3 regions of the Agrobacterium sp. rho-8.1 genome follow, and region 2 is predicted to be linked to each of the others. Evidence: predicted binding sites of a transcription regulator. Region 2 holds the regulator's gene; each other region holds the start of a gene.
The links. Region 2 encodes LexA, which represses DNA repair genes until DNA is damaged. Its sites were predicted from a motif close to TGTTCNNNNTGTGTTCNG; they were not measured.
Positions count from the first base shown of each region.

Region 1 (3,285 bases), 1.5 Mb from region 2:
CTTCGGCACGGGAAATATCATCCAGCGGCTTCAAGATGGTTGCGATTTGGTGGTTCACAAAACGCTCGATGCGGGCAACGGCGTGGTCGCGCGCATTGCCGCTCAACTGTTCGTCGGCCAGCATGATGACACGCGGCTTCATGATATTATCGCCAGACGTCAGACGAGCGACTGGCTCACCCAGCCAGCGGACCAGACCATCAGAGCTTAACGCAAGATCGCCGTTGCCACTGGCATGCAGGCGCGCAGCACGCGCCTCATATTCCAGCGCAAGCGCCTTTTGCGCTGCGCCTTGCACAGCCTTGGCATCTGGCCCTTCAGCTCCGGCTACCGGTGTAAACCGGAAACCCGCCAATTGGCCGACATGATGTCCTTCAACAAAGACATCACCATTCACACTGATTTCAGCTTCAAGCATCGCATTCTCTCTTAGGCGCCTCATGAGCACAGATGTCCTGCGATCAACAAAGCGTTTCGTCAACCTTTCATGTAAAGCATCGGACAATCGATCTTCGATTTCCCGAGTCTTTTCTTGCCAGTGTGTCGGATCGGCAAGCCATCCTGGGCGGTTTGATACATACGTCCATGTTCTGATCTGCGCAATCCTTGCAGAGAGCGTATCGATCTCTCCGTCGGTGCGGTCCGCCCGCCGCACCTGTTCGGCCATGAAATCCTCATTGACCGCACCGCGTTTCACGAGGTCGAAGTAGAGTGTCGAAATCAAGTCGGCGTGCTGTGCTGGTGCGATACGGCGAAAATCCGGTAAGGCACAGGCTTCCCAAAGTTTTTCCACGCGCGCAGCGTTGGTGGTTATGTCCACGATTTCGGGATACCGCGCAAGATGTTCCAGTGCCTGCTGGTCGATTGCAGGGAGTGCACGTGTCAAACCCTGAACGGTCGGCGCTGCATCGAGACTTGCGCACAAATTGATGATCGATGAATAATCAAAGTTCTTCGTGCGCCATTGCAGAACTTTGACCGCATCGAACTGATGTGATTCGACCCGGTGGACAAGCTCGTCATCAAATGGATCGACTTGGCCCGTCACGCCGAATGTGCCATCGCGAAGGTGGCGACCAGCGCGTCCGGCAATCTGTCCCATTTCACCGGCATTCAGGTTGCGAAACTGATAGCCATCGAATTTGCGATCCTGCGCAAAGGCGACATGATCGACATCGAGGTTGAGGCCCATGCCGATGGCATCGGTCGCGACGAGATATTCGACATCACCGTTCTGATAGAGCCCCACCTGCGCATTTCGAGTACGCGGCGACAAAGCACCCAACACCACAGCCGCACCACCACGCTGACGGCGTACCAACTCGGCAATGGCGTAGACCTCGTCTGCGGAAAACGCGACGATGGCGGTACGCTGTGGCAGACGGGTGATTTTCTTCTGACCGGCATAAAACAACTGCGAAAGCCGGGGACGCTCGACCACGACGATACCAGGCAAAAGCTTTTCCAGAATGGGCCGCATGGTGCCAGCGCCCAGAAGCAATGTCTGTTCACGTCCGCGAAGATGAAGAATGCGGTCGGTGAAGATATGGCCGCGCTCGAGATCACCAGCCAGTTGCACTTCATCGATGGCGACGAAAGCGGCTGTCGTCTCACGCGGCATCGCTTCGACGGTACAGACGAAATATTGCGCTTTGGGAGGACTGATCTTTTCTTCGCCGGTAATCAGCGCAACGTTGGGCGCCCCGACCTTCTCGACAAGCCGCGTGTAGACCTCGCGGGCAAGCAGCCGCAAAGGCAGGCCGATGACACCGCTTCCATAGGCAACCATGCGCTCGATGGCATAATGCGTCTTGCCGGTATTGGTGGGTCCAAGAACGGCCGTAACACCGCGGCCGCTCAAGATCATGGGACGAGAATTCAACGTATTATCCGTAAGTTCGACTGAACTGTTGTTTGAGAACCATTCGGAAACGTTCCGTCCGCCTCTGACAACACACATGGCAATCGCAACGCTCAAAGGCAAGGCATAACCGAGCGAAAGGCGCGTTCGCCTCGGTTTTTGCCATCCAACCACGACTTAGAACATGCTGCGAACGAATCAGCGACGAATTGCTAAAGTTGCGGATTCAGCTTTTGTTCACGGCAATATATGGCCTACCCGAACCCGCTACCCACCAAATCCTGAATCGGGGTAACTCGATTAAAGTGGCTGACCGGCCAGCAATCTAGGGCCACCCTTTTCATTGGTACCAGCCGCCTGCCCAATGAAGTAGGATTTGAGACGCGGAATTCTGTCCACGATGCCCAAGCCGAAGTCGCGCGCCACACGAATGGGTCCGACATCATTGGAAAACAGCCGGTTCAGCACGTCCGTGGTGATGCCCATGCGCACCGTGTCGAATCGCCGCCAAGACTGGTAGCGCTCCAGCACGTTCAGCGAACCGATATCGAGGCCGAGACGATCCGCTTCGACCACGGTTTCGGCCAGCGCCGCGACATCTTTGAAACCGAGATTGAGGCCCTGCCCCGAAATCGGATGAATGCCATGCGCCGCATCACCGGCAAGTGCCAGACGGGGCGCCACGAAGGCGCGGGCCAGCGTCAGCCCCAGCGGAAAGGCCCGCCGTGGGCCAACAGGGCGGATAGGCCCCAACTTGTGACCGAAACGCCGCTCCAGCTCTTCCTCGAATACCAGATCATCGGAGGCCACCAGTCGGTCGGCATCCGCCGTGCGCTCCGTCCACACCAGCGACGAACGATTGCCCTTCAGCGGCAGAATGGCAAACGGGCCGGACGGCAGGAAGTGCTCTTCGGCGCAACCGTCATGCGGACGTTCGTGTTCCACGGTGGTAACGATGCCGGACTGATCGTAAGTCCAATGGACCGTCTTGATGCCAGCCATATCGCGAAGCGCCGAGCGGACACCATCGCAGGCCACCAGCAGTCGTGTTTCCAGCGTGGAGCCATCGGAAAGCGTCACGAGATTGCTGCGATGTCCGGCCTCGAAGCCGGAAACACCCAAGCCGTGGCGGATCGTAACGCCAAGCCGCTCGCATAGCCCGCGCAACGCGCTGACCATGGCGACATTCGGCACCATGTGCGCGAACGGCTGTCCGTCTGCGACGTCCCCATCAAAGGTCAGAAACACCGGGCGGACCGGATCCGATGTTCTGGAATCCGTCACGATCATCCTGTTGATCGGCTGCGCTTCCGGAATCAGTTCCTGCCAGACACCGAACACATCCAGCATCCGCGATGCTGCCGCGATGATGGCCGACGCCCGCATATCCTTCTTCCAGACATCCGCCGGCGCGGCCTCGATGA
Region 1 is NZ_CP192788.1:2,805,340-2,808,624, forward strand. Features, by position in the region: gene RMR21_RS13670 (helicase-related protein) at 1-1,867, opposite strand, end outside; gene RMR21_RS13675 (ubiquinone biosynthesis hydroxylase) at 2,162-3,285, opposite strand, start outside.
Region 1: RMR21_RS13670 (helicase-related protein) is a predicted target of LexA. The motif match lies at 2,040-2,057, and genes of this name have one in related genera.

Region 2 (3,285 bases):
TATGCAACGCCATTAGCAGCAAGCACGGCTGCTGTCACGGCGAGATCGGATACCGAAAAGACAATTGCCTCACCGTTCAAACCCGGACCGATACTTTGCGGAGGTGCGTCAAAGAAATGCTGGGCTGCCGCCGGTCTGACAAGCCGAATGCCAACGCTCGACGCCTGGACATAAAGTTCTTCCTCACCTTCACCAACGGCCGTTGCATCGAAAACCAACTCTATCAAGCGCGTGAAATTGCTTGGCTTGTCTGCGCTCAGAACGACTTGATGAATACCGGTGACGCCATTTTTGTGGCGCTCGAGGTCAGAGCGATCAGCCGGAAGTGCTGCTATGCGCTGACACGAAAAAAAGAAGACGTCACTCGCGTTGTCGCCCGCGAAGGCCAGTCGAAAGCTTGCCTGCGAGGTATTGCCATCCGGCAATGTAACGGGACGACTGAATGAAAAAGGATCTCCGCCGGATAAACCTGCCGCAATAAAATGCTCGTGATCCGAATCGGCATTCTCGCTCTTGGCAACAAGGGCAGACATTCCGTTCTGGCCACGCTGATCGCGAAAGCGTTTATCCTTTGAGACGAAGGCGCTCCCGCTCATCGCATTCATCGAATACGTACCGGCATCGCTGATTGCCAGTGGCTCCAAATAGGTTCCATCTTTCAAAAAGACACAGGCGTTCTCTGTGCCGAAGGGATGTTTGGCACTCGCAGAGACGGTAAAACCGAGTGAGGAAAGGCGTCCACGTGCGTCTTCCAAGCTCGAGACCGGCAGGACAAGATGATCGATGTCGCGACTCATTTGGAAATCCACATCCTGTTATCGGCGACAAACAACGTCCTAGCCGCATAACATTTCCTACAGGATGATTATGTGACGCGCAAAGACACACAATGACAGGAACTTTACAAAATTTTAGGGGATTGCAGAACACATATGGAACATATAGTGTTCGTTCTGTATTTGTTTCGCGAATCTTCGCCTCGAAATCCAAGGGTATTGTCCATGCTCACGCGCAAACAGCAGGAATTGCTTCTCTTCATTCATGAAAGAATGAAAGAATCAGGCGTGCCCCCCTCCTTCGATGAAATGAAGGATGCACTCGATCTCGCCTCGAAATCCGGCATTCACCGGCTGATAACAGCCTTGGAAGAACGCGGGTTCATTCGCCGGCTACCGAATCGTGCACGCGCGCTCGAAGTCATCAAGCTTCCTGAGTCCTACACTCCCCCAGCAAAGCCACCACGCGGGTTTTCACCAAGCGTGATCGAAGGTAGCCTTGGCAAGCCAAAAGCTTCGGAGCCTCCTCCGCCAGCCAATGACGTGATGTCCAACGCCGTCAGTGTTCCTGTCATGGGACGCATCGCAGCAGGCGTTCCCATCTCAGCCATTCAGAACAATACGCACGACGTCGTCGTGCCCTTGGATATGCTGGGTTCGGGCGAGCATTATGCGCTTGAGGTCAAAGGCGATTCGATGATCGAGGCAGGAATTTTTGACGGCGATACCGTCATTATTCGCGACGGAAGCACAGCAAGCCCCGGCGATATCGTCGTTGCCCTCGTGGATGATGAGGAGGCGACATTGAAGCGTTTCCGCCGCAAGGGTGCATCCATTGCATTGGAAGCTGCAAACCCGGCGTACGAGACACGTATTTTCGGACCGGATCGCGTAAAGATTCAGGGCAAGCTGGTCGGCCTCATTCGCCGTTATCACTGAGCAAATTGCAAGTTTTGGTTCGCGAAATTCTTTGGCGTTTTCTCGTAACAGCGTGGCCCCCGCTGCGCTGGTGTCATCCCAAATCGCTATCGATGATTGAACCTTGACCTCGATGGTCGCGTGATCGCGGTTTGCATCGCGTGATCCTGTCACGTCACCGCCCGTGTGTTTGGCGACTACAATGACGTTACGGGCCGCATGACGATTTGCGCCTTTGGATGTTTTTTTCAGCGATGTTTTATGATTGCCTCTGCCCCGGAATTCATGTCGAAGACACCCATTTTTCAGACTAGACCGGATTGCGCAACATCAAATAAATTGAAGTCTTTGATCTCGTAGGTCGTCTGTATCAATCATGTGACCTGCGATAACACAGTCCTGACAACAGGGGGCTTCGGATGTATGAACTTTACATAACCAACAAGAACTACTCTTCCTGGTCCTTGCGGCCCTGGGTTCTGATGCAAGAACTTGCTATTCCGTTCGAGGAAAAACTGGTGCCGTTTGGCGAGACTGTTCACGACTTCCAGTCGTTCTCGCCAACAGGCAAAGTCCCATGCCTTGTTGACGGTGATCTCACGATTTGGGAATCCGTTTCGATCATCGAATACTTGGGCGAACGGCACCCTGGTGTTTGGGCCGATCACGCGAAAGCACGCGCATGGTCCAGGTCTGCGGTTGCTGAAATGCATGCGGGCTTCTCGGCGCTGCGCAACCAGCACCCCATGAGCGTCGGCTTGCGGATCAAACCACGCCAAATCACTGGGAACCTCCAGCATGACATCTCCCGCATCGATGCTCTATGGCAGCAGGGCCTTTCTGTGTCCGGAGGTCCATTTCTTGCTGGAAAGACCTTCACGGCAGTCGATGCTTTTTTCTGCCCTGTTGCGTTTCGGTTCCAGACCTATGGAACTGGTTTGTCTGAGAAAAGTGAGACCTACAAACAATTGCTTCTGTCTCTTCCATCCATGAAGAAATGGCAAACAGCAGCACTGCAGGAGGTCTGGCGCGATGCCGGGCATGAGGCTGAAGCGCGAGCGTCTGGGGAGTGGCTGGAAGACTTGCGCACCACATAGGTGAATGGTCCCGCGCGGGCACCTATTGGCCGACAGACAGCATCTGCTGGATATGGTCAGGCAGTGCGTCATCGTAGCTCTTGCTGCGCCAATCGTAGGTGCGATGCGTCGTCCAGAGACGGCTCTGTCCCTGCATTGCAGCTTCGGCACGTGCGATGGGTTGATCCTTCCGTCCAAGCCAAAGTTCGAGGGAGCCCGTGCGTCGTAATGTATCGGCGCTGATGAGAAGGGCACCGGAGCGACACGCGGAAAACGGAGATCGGCGTGTCGTCACCACGATGCTGGCAATATCGCATGCTGTGCCTGTGAAGGCAGTATTAAACACAACGGCGATCGTGACATCCTTGTCCGATTTCGCAACGCACCACATGTCTTTACGGCATGTGAACAATCCGACGGTTGACGCGGCGGTCTCCATGTCTTGCGTGGCATTTCTTCGTTCAGCGTCCGTCAGAGGAATGAAACCCCGAGATGATGGAGCCGTGGTCTCTCCA
Region 2 is NZ_CP192788.1:1,336,084-1,339,368, reverse strand. Features, by position in the region: gene RMR21_RS06760 (VOC family protein) at 1-797, opposite strand, end outside; gene lexA (transcriptional repressor LexA) at 1,002-1,715, shown strand; gene RMR21_RS06750 (glutathione S-transferase family protein) at 2,114-2,791, shown strand; gene RMR21_RS06745 (ComEC/Rec2 family competence protein) at 2,814-3,285, opposite strand, start outside.

Region 3 (3,285 bases), 220 kb from region 2:
AAATCTCGTCCTCTTCCGGAACGGGATTGGCAATCAGCATGCCGCCATCAATACCCAGCTGCTCTCGCGTGGACTGGAAGTTGGCAATCGCAGCCGGGCTGTTAAGAGACAGCGGGCTTTTCAGGCCAGATGCGCGTGACCAGAATGCCGGAAACTCCGTCGATCCGAAGGTGACGACAGGGACACCGTTGGTTTCCAGCACTTCGAGTGTCTTCGGCACGTCGAGAATGGCTTTGGCGCCTGCGCAAACAACGATGACAGCGGTTCTGGCAAGTTCGGTGAGATCTGCGGAAATATCGAAGCTTGTCTCCGCGCCGCGATGGACGCCGCCGATGCCGCCCGTCGCAAAGACCTTGATACCGGCATGCTCTGCCGCAATCATCGTGGCGGCAACCGTGGTCGCCCCCGTGCGGCGTTCAGCGATAGCAAAGGCGATATCGGCGCGCGAGACCTTCATCGCATCGGTCGTTTGCGCTAGTGCCTCGAGTTCGTGCTTTTCAAGTCCGATATGCAAGGTGCCGTGGATGACGGCGATGGTCGCGGGAATTGCACCTTGATCGCGGATAATCTGCTCGACGCTTTCCGCCATCTGGATATTGCCGGGGTAGGGCATGCCGTGGGTGATGATGGTGGATTCGAGCGCAACGATGGGCGCGCCGCGCTGCTTGGCGGCGGCGACCTCAGTCGAATAGGCGATGGGCAAAAGCGGGGGCGTGGATTTTGTCATTGGTTCTTCCGATCTATTTCAAAGGTCTCTTCACAACATTTCCGCTGCTGGCACAAGGTGCAGCATTGCGCGCAGATTTTGGTCGTTCAATTCTTCGGCTGTGGCGCTCGCGGACTGGACGGTGATGGCCGCAGCCGCAGCGCCCCAGCGCAACGCTTTCGATGGAGGGTGGCCATTGGTGACAGCTGCCAGATAACCAGACGCTATGGCATCGCCAGCACCCGTCACATCGCGCACCGCTTCGATCAAAGGCGGATGGAGGAGGGCGGTTTCCCGTTCTGAGAAAGCAACGACTTGGCGTGCACCGCTGGTAATGACGCCGCCGCGAAGGCCGATGGCTTTCAGGTGCTGCGGCCACTCCCGCACGTCTCCCACGCTCTGCCCGGTCAGCGCCTTTGCCTCCGCCTCGTTCATGAAGAGCATGTCGATATCCGGCAAAGCAGCTTTTAGTCTTACGACCTTGGCAGGCGATATGGCGATGGCGGCCAGAGGCTTTTCACAGGCACGCGCGGCAATACCGATGGCCTGCAACGTATCTTGGGGCAGGTTGGCATCACACAGGATGACGTCTGTCGCCATGATCGCGTCTCGAACCGCCCGCACCCGCAGGCGACGCGGCGTAAACAGCCTGTAGAGGTCCATATCCGCGATGGCGATCACGAGATTACCGTCACGCTCCAGAATGGCGGTGTAACTCGGCGTGCGGCGGTCCAGAAATGTAAACGGCGTGTCTTCAACGCCCGCATCGCGTGCTGCAGCCGATACGGTTTCACCATTGGCATCGCCACCGCGCGGGGCGATGATCCTGACCTTTAAACCGAGACGGGAGAGGTTGCGAGCCGCGTTGAACCCGCCGCCGCCCGCCTCTTCCATCCATGCGCCGGGATTGCTGGCACCCGCTATGGTCTCGGCTTCTATCATGCCTCGCCGGTCTATGTGGGCGCCGCCCAGAACGAGTATTTTCTTCACATCAACTTCCTCTGCGGATCGGTCACTGGCCTTCCGATTCGTGCATTTTCCATGTTGAAAACACGATCGTATCAGCCATTTTCTTCAACAGGCAAAAAGAAAAACAAACGTAGAACAAAGGACTTATCCATATTTGTTTTCAATATGATGATGGCTCCTTGTGAAATGAGAACAAATAAAGTACAAAACCGTCATAGAGAGCTTCATTGCCTGTGCGGCTTCAATAACCTAAAGGTGGTTCCAGATGGCACAAAATTCTTTGCGTCTTGTAGAGGACAAAGCAGTGGATAAAAGCAAGGCACTGGAAGCAGCGCTTTCCCAGATCGAACGTTCGTTCGGCAAGGGATCGATCATGAAGCTCGGTTCCAATGAGAGTATCGTCGAGGTCGAGACCGTTTCTACAGGGTCGCTCAGCCTCGATGTCGCGCTCGGCATTGGCGGTTTGCCCAAGGGCCGCATCATTGAAATTTATGGACCGGAAAGCTCCGGCAAGACAACGCTCGCTTTGCAGACGATTGCGGAAGCGCAGAAAAAAGGCGGCATTTGCGCCTTTGTGGATGCCGAGCATGCGCTTGACCCAGTCTATGCCCGTAAGCTTGGCGTTGATCTTCATAATTTGCTGATCTCGCAGCCGGATACAGGCGAGCAGGCGCTTGAAATCACCGACACGCTGGTGCGTTCCGGTGCCGTCGATGTTCTCGTCATCGATTCCGTTGCAGCATTGACGCCGCGTGCGGAAATCGAAGGGGAGATGGGCGACAGCCTTCCCGGTCTTCAGGCTCGATTGATGAGCCAGGCGCTGCGCAAGCTGACGGCGTCCATTTCCAAGTCGAAGACGATGGTCATCTTCATCAACCAGATCCGTATGAAGATCGGCATTTCCTATGGTTCGCCGGAAGTGACGACAGGCGGTAACGCGCTGAAGTTCTACGCATCGGTTCGCCTTGATATTCGCCGCATTGGCGCAGTCAAGGACCGTGAAGAGGTCGTGGGTAACCAGACGCGCGTCAAGGTCGTCAAGAACAAGATGGCACCTCCCTTCAAGCAGGTCGAATTTGACATCATGTATGGCGAAGGCGTTTCCAAGACCGGTGAGTTGGTGGATCTGGGCGTGAAGGCTGGTCTCGTCGAAAAGGCGGGTGCATGGTTCTCCTACAAGAGCCAACGTCTGGGGCAGGGCCGAGAGAACGCGAAAACGTTCCTCAAGGAAAACCCTGCTGTTGCCGAGGAAATCGAATTGGCATTGCGCCAGAATGCTGGCTTGATCGCTGAGAAGTTCCTCCAGAATGGTGGACCTGAAGCGGACGCCGATGGCGTCGATCCTGACGCTTGATCCGGCTTTGCAAAGCTTAGGGTGAGGCAATATTTGAACGTTTGAACATCAAAGGCCGTGCGATCGTATCGCGCGGCCTTTATTTGTGCTGTTAGCTTACCCTCTTTGGCTGGACAGGCAGGGTGGTGAACGATAAAAGCCAGTGTTTTTTATGCTATGGCAGCGTGATCGCGTGGAAATGAAGGACTTCTTATGAGCGGTGTAAACGAGATCCGGTCGACCTTCCTCGACTACTTCAAGAAGAACGGCCACGAGA
Region 3 is NZ_CP192788.1:1,555,952-1,559,236, reverse strand. Features, by position in the region: gene RMR21_RS07830 (pseudouridine-5'-phosphate glycosidase) at 1-727, opposite strand, end outside; gene RMR21_RS07825 (carbohydrate kinase family protein) at 758-1,696, opposite strand; gene recA (recombinase RecA) at 1,941-3,029, shown strand; gene alaS (alanine--tRNA ligase) at 3,222-3,285, shown strand, end outside.
Region 3: recA (recombinase RecA) is a predicted target of LexA. The motif match lies at 1,864-1,881, and genes of this name have one in related genera.